Regions from separate parts of the Labrys monachus genome, predicted to be linked through region 2. Evidence: riboswitches for the same ligand, from Rfam matches in the RefSeq annotation. Region 2 holds a riboswitch; the other holds the start of a gene.
The links. A riboswitch is a leader RNA that binds a small molecule or an ion and turns the genes downstream of it on or off. The one in region 2 is predicted to bind fluoride.
Positions count from the first base shown of each region.

Region 1 (4,416 bases), 2.1 Mb from region 2:
GTCGAAAGCGTGCAGCCCGAGCTCGTCCGAGAGCGCGGCGACGGCGGCGACCCCGCGCACCGAATTGCCCTTGCGGTCGAGGCGCGGCGAATAGGTGCCGATGCCGAGCTGGCGGTTGACCACGCCGACGATGCCGCCGCCGACGCCGCTCTTGGCGGGAATGCCGATGTCGTAGATCCAATTGCCGGAATAGTCGTACATGCCGCAGGAGAACATCACGGCCTGGGTATCCCGCACGGCCTGCAGCTCGAAGACCTGGTCGCCGGTCATCGGGTTCTCGCCCATATTGGCGAGCGTCGCGCCCATGCGGGCGAGGTCGACCGCTGTCACCAGGATCGAGCACTGCCGGAAATAGAGATCGACGATCGCCTCGACCGCTTCCGAGATGATGCCGCCGGCTAGCAGCAGATGGGCGATCGCCCGGTTCCTGTGCCCGGTCTCCGATTCGGAGCGGTAGACCTTCTCGTCGAAGCCGAGCGGCCGCCCGGCGGCGCGCGAGAAGCGGTCCATCATGAAATCGAAGGCGCCATCGCCGAACCGGTCGTGGAGAATGCCGGCCACCGTGATGGCGCCCGCATTCACCATCGGATTATAGGGGCGGCGCGTATGGGGATCGAACTCGATGGCGTTGAAGGCATCGCCGCTCGGCTCGACGCCGACGCGCTGCAGCACCTGGGCCCGGCCGATCTGCTCGATGGCGAGACAGTAGCCGAACGCCTTCGACACCGACTGGATCGTGAACGCCACCTCCGCGTCGCCGACGGCGTACACCTTGCCCTTGGCGGTCGCGATCGCGATGCCGAAAGATTCCGGCTCGACCCGCGCCAGCTCCGGAATATAATCGGCGAGCGCACCGTCGCGTTGATCCAGCCCGCGCCGATAGACGTCGTCCAATATAAATTGCAGCTCGTCTCTATGGTCGGGCGGCGCGATGTTCATGCTCAAGCGTTCGATCCGAAATTCCGGGAACAGGGACAAGAATAGATTTTAGACGCAAATTGAAGGTCGGAAAATTGCTTTCTCGGACCGGCGCCGCACGTTTATTATGCAAGTAGCGGAAATTTTGATAAATATTCATGCAGTATGGCGCCACTATAAGAGTTCCGTCCGGGCCATGCGGCCGGGATGCGCCGTCCTCCGGTTCCCTGCCGCCGGCGGGCGCCATGCCCGCGGCCGTCGCCGCCGGCCTCGGGGGCGACCCGGCCCCTTCGCGCGCTCCCCCCTTTTCAACAGCCGCGCGCTCGTCGTAGCGGTAGGACCGCCAAGCGCCGGCAACGCGCCACAGGGAGCTGAAAATGCCCGATTTCCCCATCATCGACGCCCATGTCCACCTCTATGACCCCGCCGCCATCCGCTTCGACTGGATGCGGCACGACCCGCTCCTCAACAAGCCCCACGGCCTTGCCGAGTTCGAGCGCCTGACGGCCGGCGTCGAGGTCGACGGCGTCGTCTTCGTCGAAGTCGACGCGGCCGAAGGCGGCCATGTCGACGAGGCGCGCTGGGTCGAGGCCGAGATCGGCGGCGACAAGCGCCTGAGGGGCATGGTCGCCTGCGCTCCGCTCCACAAGGGCGCCGCCGTCGAGGGCGACCTGGAGGCGCTCGCCGCCCTGCCGCATGTCCGGGGCATACGCTGGCTGCTGCAGAAATATGTCGATTCGCCCGGCTGGGCCCTTCAGCCCTCCTTCGTCGAAGGCGTCAGGCTTCTCCCGCGTTTCGGCCTGTCCTTCGACCTGTGCATCTTCCACCCGCAGCTGAAGGATGCGATCGCGCTCGTCCGGGCCTGCCCGGAGGTGCGCTTCGTCATGGACCATATCGCCAAGCCCGGCATCAAGGCCCATCTGTTCGAGCCGTGGGCGAGCGACCTCAAGGCCCTGGCGCAGGAGCCCAACGTCGAATGCAAGATCTCGGGCGTCGCGACCGAGGCCGACCACGCCGCCTGGACCGAGGAACAGATCAGCCCCTATATCCGCCACGCCATCGACTGCTTCGGCTTCGAGCGCGTGATGTTCGGCGGCGACTGGCCGGTCTCCGAGCACGCGATCCGCTATGCGCACTGGGTCGGCATCGTCGACCGCGTCTGCGCGGGGGCCTCGCGGGACGAGATCGAAAGGCTCTATCGCGGCAATGCGACCCGCTTCTACCGGCTTTGACCGGCAGCGGCGATTGACGCCTCCCGCCGGGCCGCTGTAGAAACGACGGGCCTGATGGGGATGGAGTTCCCCGAAACCGCCGCAAGGCTGATGACTCCTGCCAGGTGCTTCGCGCCGGCGGGCGTTCGTATCGATCTCCCCCTCCGAAGCGCCCGGACAAGCCTGGGACCGCCGGCCGGCAACCGGCCGTTCCGGGAAACCCTTTCGCTCCCATGCCTCGGAGGCTCCATGCCCGGCTCCCTGTTGACCACATTCTGGATCGCGCTCGGCGGCGCGCTCGGCACCGTCGCCCGCTACTGGGTCGGCATGTGGATGGCGCCCTACAGCCAGTCCATGCCGTGGGGAACCATCGTCATCAACATTGCCGGCTCCTTCGCCATCACCTTCTTCGGCACCCTGACGGTGATCAGCGGGCGTCATCCGCTGCCGGAGACCTGGCGGCTCTTCTTCATGGTCGGCATCTGCGGCGGCTTCACCACCTTCTCCTCCTTCAGCCTGCAGACGCTCGACCTGCTGCGCCAGGGCGCGCCGGAGCGGGCGCTCGCCAACGTCGCCATGTCCGTGCTGCTCTGCCTCGCCTCGGCGACGCTGGGCTACGCGGCGGCCCGGCACCTCAATGGCGGCATCGGGCAGATCGCCCAGACGCGGGTGGAAGAAGACGTGTCGTGAGGGGGCGTGCCGGCGCCCGCCTGTGAGGCCGGCGCAAGGCGGCCCTCCGCGCGGCTATGTGCCGATCTCGATGTTCGAGACGTCCAGCGCCTGGTGATGGGCGATGGTGGCGGCGCCGACCGCGCATTCCATCGCGCCGAGCGTCGACAGGCGGATCGCCGGCCGGAGCATGCCGGGCAGGATGCCGGCGCCGACCGTGTCGCCGATGGCGGCGAGCCGGGCGGCGAGCACCGGCCGCATCGAGCCGCCGAGCACGATCGTGCTGGGGTTGAAGATGTTGACCAGCGAGACGAGGCCCAAGGCGAGATCGCCGGCGATCGCGTCCATCGCCGCGCCGGCGCTGCGGTCTCCCGCCGATGCAGCCGCGGCCACCGTCGCCGGCAGGGCGGACAGGCCGTCGACGCCGAAGGCCTGGCCCGGCCTGTAGGCCCGGTCGAGCGCGGCGATGTTGACGAAGGTTTCCAGGCACCCCCGCTGCCCGCAGGAGCAGCGGATGCCGGCGCCGTGGATGCGCATATGGCCGAACTCGCTGCCGGTGCCGCTGGCGCCCCGGAGCAGCCGGCCGTTGACGATGGCGGCGCCGCCGCAGCCGGTCCCGAGCTTGAGGTAGATGATGGTGTCGGCCTGCAGTCCGGGCTGGGTGTAGACCTCGCCGAAGGCGGCGGCATTGGCGTTGTTCTCGACGAAGACCGGCAGGCCCAGCGCCGTCTCGGCCAGCGCCTTCAGGTTCTGCTCCTTCCAGCCCAGGATGGGCAGATGCACGACGAAGCCGTCCGCGCGCACCAGGCCGGGCACGGTGATGCCGACCGAGCGCAGGCCCGCCCCCAGGCGATCGCGCCGTTCGAGATCGCGGACATGGCCGGCGATGATCCCGGCGGCGGCAGCAGGGGTCACGGTGCTGGCGAGAGCGGCGGTGTGCGTGTCCACCACGCCGAGGGCAAGGTCGACCAGCGCGAATCGCACCACGCCGACGCCGATCTCGGCGCCGAGGAAGCAGCCCCCGCCCGGATTGAGCGCGATGGCGACGCCGGGCCGGCCGACGTCGCGCCGTGCGCCGTCGTCCCGCACGGCGCGCTGCTCGACGACGAGGGCGCCGGCGATGAGGTTGTCGACGAGGTTGGTGATCGTGGCCGGCGTCAGCGACAGGCGGCGGGCGAGTTCGGCGCGCGGCATCGCCCCCTGCAGGCGCAGCTGCGTGAGGATGCGCCGTTCATTGACGTAGCGGGCGAAGGTCTGGTCGGCCATGGAGCGGACTTCGGGAGTGTCAGGCGGCCTGAGGCGTCGTGCCGATGGCCTCGATCTCAGGTGCCTGTCTATGGGCGGGCGGGGGACGCGCCGGATTCCTCATGCTCATGGCCAACTCCATCCTGGGCAACAAAAGACTTGCCACAATTAATTTAGATAGTAAATAAATAGACGTCGAAAAGGAGAATCCGCCTTGCCGAAGAAGGATGACCGCCGCCTGAAGGTCGGCGTGCTCGGGTGCGGGCCGATCGCCCAGGCCGCCCATTTCGAGAGCTGCACCAAGGCGCGCAACGCCGATCTCCATGCCATCTGCGACGTCGCGCCGGATCTGCTGGAGCGCATGGCCTGGACG
Region 1 is NZ_JAUSVK010000001.1:6,572,741-6,577,156, reverse strand. It holds gene glsA (glutaminase A) at 1-939, opposite strand, end outside; gene J3R73_RS29960 (amidohydrolase family protein) at 1,296-2,150, shown strand; fluoride riboswitch at 2,198-2,257, shown strand; gene crcB (fluoride efflux transporter CrcB) at 2,379-2,819, shown strand; gene J3R73_RS29950 (ROK family transcriptional regulator) at 2,874-4,064, opposite strand; gene J3R73_RS29945 (Gfo/Idh/MocA family protein) at 4,258-4,416, shown strand, end outside.
Region 1: it holds a riboswitch for fluoride, as region 2 does, so the genes downstream of both, crcB (fluoride efflux transporter CrcB) here and J3R73_RS20245 (voltage-gated chloride channel family protein) in region 2, are expected to answer to the same signal.

Region 2 (4,416 bases):
CTGGACGACATCCTAAGCTGCCTGGTCGAGCGCGAGATGCGCATCGGCGAGATCCTCGCGCGAGGCCATGGCGAGGAGACCGTGCGCAAGGTCGAGCGGCTGCTCTACCTCGCCGAATACAAGCGGCGGCAGGCCCCGCCCGGCGTGAAGGTGACGGTGAAAAATTTCGGCCGCGACCGCCGCTATCCGATCACCAACCGCTTTCGCGACAACGGCATCGACGCCTTCGTGCCGGATGCGGGCCTCTATCGCATCGCGAGGCCGTCAAGCATCGATGCCATCGATTTCTAGAGCGTTCCATCTTCAGATCGAATCGCCAAGAATCACAAAATCCTTTTGATACCAATGCGCTAAATTGGTGATCCACTCCTGCTTGAACGCATTTTGCTCTGGAGCAAATGGCGGTGCCGTCGCACCGCGATTTGCTCCAATTCATTGTGCCCGCCGATCTCGGGACGTCCACTGGGAGTGAGCGGGACGTTGTGCAGGATCGGGCGCTTGCCGATCACTCGTCTTGGAAACGCCGCGCTTGCGGCAGGGAGGGGGGCGATGGGCGATCGACCCGCCGACCTTTCCTCATTCCCTCGCTACCCCGCCTTGGCCACGAGGTCGTCCTCGGATCCTCCCGGGGCCGATATGTCCACCGCGACATCGTGCATCGCCCCGACAGCCCAGCGCTCGAGCTGTTTGTAGATCACCACCTTCTTGTGCAGGAGGGCGCCATGCTCCCTGCAGAAGGTTTCGAGCAGCTTGCGGGGCGCGATGAGCTCGATGCACATCGTCAGCTCGGGGTTGCCGAGTTCGTGGTCGTGTTCCTGCAGGCTGCCATGATTGCTGTAGCCGAAATGCGTGTGGTGGGCGACGGCGTTCATGATGCCGGCTTTCCGCGCGGCCAGAACGAGGCCGCGATAGAGGGGCTGCGCGCCCCAGAAGGCGCGGGCCCGCTTGGCCGGCATTCTGTCGCGCGGCCTCAGATAGATCCGGACCATGCCGATTTCGCTCGGCGTGACGATGTGGGGGAAGGGCATGGCGAGGTCCTTTCTCGGCGGGGTGTTCGATCCGCCGGCTGCAGCTTCGCTGCGAGCCGTGGGGCGGTTATGGAAGGAGATGAGCTGGGGGCGGCCGATCTGGCGGATGTCGCGCAAGGAAACATCCGGCGGCACGAAAGCGTGGTCGGTCTTCGGGACACCGACGCGCTGCGACAGGTAGATGCCCGAGTGACCGCTGAAGAGATAGGCGAGGAAGCACGCGGTGGCGATGTAGACGGTGTCCGCCGCGCCGAACAGCTCGATGCCCATGATGGTGCAGGCGAGCGGCGTGTTGGATGCCCCGGCGAAGACCGCGACGAAGCCGAGGCCGGCGAGCAGGTCGACGGGAGCGCCGGTGAGATGGGCGAGCGCATTGCCGAGTGCCGCACCGATGAAGAAGAGCGGCGTGACTTCTCCCCCCTTGAATCCCGTGCTCAGGGTCACGACGGTGAACAGGAGCTTCCACAGCCAGCTCCAATAATCCGTCCGGGCTGCATCGAAGAAGCCGAGGATCGTGGCGTCGGCCGGATGGGGAGACCAGACGCCAAGCCCGAGATACTCCCTCGTGCCGAGGGCATAGACGAGGGCGATGACGATCACGCCGCCCAGCACCGGTCGAAGCGGGGCAAAGGCGACGAGCTTCTTCACCACGGCCTGGGCACTGTGCGAGAGTTCGGCGAAGATCTGCCCGACGAGGCCGAAAGCCGCGCCCGCCAGCGCCACCTTCGCCAGGAGCAGGACGTCCAGGCGGAAGCCGACATCCGCGGCACCGAACCCGATCGCATAGCGCACATGCTGGATGCCCCATAGCTGGCAGACCCAGTCCCCCGCGACGGCGGCGAGCAGGCAGGGCAGCAGCGCTTCATATTCGATACGGCCGACGGTCAGCACTTCGAGTGCGAAGACGGTGCCCGCGATGGGGGTGCCGAACACTGCGCCGAAGCCGGCGGCGATGCCGGCCATCAGCAGGAGGCGGACCTCGCTGGCCTCCAGCCGCAGGAGCCGGCCCAACGTGCTCGCCAGGCTGCCGCCGAGCTGGACGGCCGTTCCTTCGCGGCCGGCCGACCCGCCGAACAGATGGGTGACGACCGTCGAGATCAGGATCAGCGGCGCCATGCGCAGCGGCACGCCCGCTCCCGGCTCGTGAATCTGGTCGACGATGAGATTGTTGCCGCCCTCGGCGGACCGTCCGATCCAGTGATAGACCCCGCCGACCGCCAGCCCGGCGACGGGCAGGCCGAAGAGGAGCAGGGGATGCTCGAACCGGGCCTGCGTCGCTCTGTCCAGCGCCCAAAGGAAAAGGGCGCAGAACGAACCGACGACGGCCGCCATCGGTACGACGATGGCAAACCATCTGAACAGGGCCAAGGCCTGGAGAAGTCGATTGTAGAGCAAGCTCGGCGACATGACAGCTCCGCGCAGGGGGAGCCGTCGGCTGGCGTCGCCTTCCCGGAGAGGTCGGCAGGCCATGACTCCTCACCTGTTGAAAAACAGTTGAGTAGGAGTCATCAGCCTTTCAGGAGGCGGTTCGATCCGGAGGATCAGGCAGATTCCATTGCCTGGAAGATTGGTAGCGACTGGCCGCGATTTTCGTCAGCTCCGGAAACGCAGAATAGGTATGCGCCAAACGCATGCCAATATCGCGAGTCGCCCGGCGAGGGGGCCGGGTTGCAGCCGGCAGGCCCCCATAGGGGCTGGATTACACCGCCCAGCCGGCGCGCATACCTTCGAGCACGGCTTCCTCGGCCGTGCGCGGCGTCAGGCAGTCCCCGATCATGTGGACCTCGCCCTGGAAATCATCGAGCTCGGCTTCGAGCGTGTTCACGGCCTCATGGCCGAGCGAGGTCACGAGCGTGTCGATGCCCTCGACGATGATCGGTTCCTTGCCGGTGACATGGGCGAGATAGACGGTCTGGCCGTCGACGCCGTAGAGATCGGCATAGGGAATGACCTCGACCCCGAGGTCGTGCAGCACGCCGGCCCATTGGTCGCGGACATAGGCCTGGATACGCTGGCCGGGCATGTAGCCGTTGACGGCGAGGCGGACCTTGCAGCCGGCCCGCGCCAGCTTTTCCGCCACCCCCATGCCGATCCAGTCGCAGCGCCAGTCCGCCACCAGCGCCGAACTGCCGATATTGACCTCGTCGCGCAGCACCTGCCATGCGGTGACGACATGGGCGGTCTCCTCGCCGGGAAGCGCCGGGCGTCGGGGCGTGGCGCCGGTGGCCACGATCACCGCATCGGGGTTCTCCCTCGCGACGAGCCCGCGGTCCACTTTCATGCGCTTGACGATGGCGACGCCGGCCGCCTCGGCTTCGCGCGAGAGATTGCCGACGATACCGCCGAATTCGAGGCGGCGCGGCAGCAGCTGCGCCAGGAGAGCCTGGCCGCCGAGGCGCTCGGACGCTTCGAACAGCATGACGTCGTGGCCTCTCTGCGCCGCCACCGCGGCGGCCTTGAGGCCGGCGGGGCCGCCGCCGGCGACCAGCACGCGCTTGCGCGCCGCGGCGGGCGTGATGCGGCCGTAGCGAAGCTCGCGGCCGGTCTCCGGATGCTGGATGCAGGAGATCGGCACCCCGAGCTGGAAATGGCCGATACAGGCCTGGTTGCAGGCGATGCAGGCGCGGATATCGTCGAAACGGCCGTCCTGCGCCTTCGCCGGCATGTCGGGATCGCAGATGAGGGCGCGGGTCATGCCGACCATGTCGGCGTCGCCCGCCGCGATCAGCCGTTCGGCGTCCTGGGGCTGGTTGACCCGCCCGGTGTAGAACACCGGGACCTTGACCCGCCGCTTGACGGCGGCGGCAGCCGGCGCGCCATAGGCGCTGGCAAAGGCCATGGCCGGCGCGATGTGGACGGCGCCCCCGAAGCTGGCCGAGGAGCCGATGGTGAGGTTGAAATAGTCGAAGACGTCGTCGAGCGCCGTCAGCGCCTCGAGGACTTCCGCCGCCGTGAGGCCGTGGAGGTCGCTGTCCTCGGCGCTGAAGCGCAGTCCGAGGATGAAGTCGGGGCCGGTCTGCTTTCGCACGGCCGCGGCGACCTCGCGCAGGAAGCGCAGGCGGTTGTCGAGCGTGCCGCCATAGTCGTCCTCGCGCAGGTTGACGCGCGGATTGACGAATTGCGCCGGCAGGTAGCCATGGCTGCCGACGATCTCGACGCCGTCGAGCCCGGCCGCCTCCAGGCGCCGCGCCGCCGCGCCATAGCCTTCGACGATCTCGCCGATCAGGCGTCGGGACATCGGGCGGGGCATGACGTGGAAGCGCTGGTTCGGCACCGCGGAAGGCGCGTAGGCGACCGGCGCGGTTCCCTCGGCCGTCTCCATGATCTCGCGGCCGGGATGGAACAACTGCCCGAACACGGTCGCGCCATGGGCGTGGCAGGTCTCCGC
Region 2 is NZ_JAUSVK010000001.1:4,430,762-4,435,177, reverse strand. It holds gene J3R73_RS20250 (NAD+ synthase) at 1-291, shown strand, start outside; gene J3R73_RS20245 (voltage-gated chloride channel family protein) at 588-2,435, opposite strand; fluoride riboswitch at 2,521-2,597, opposite strand; gene J3R73_RS20240 (oxidoreductase) at 2,728-4,416, opposite strand, start outside.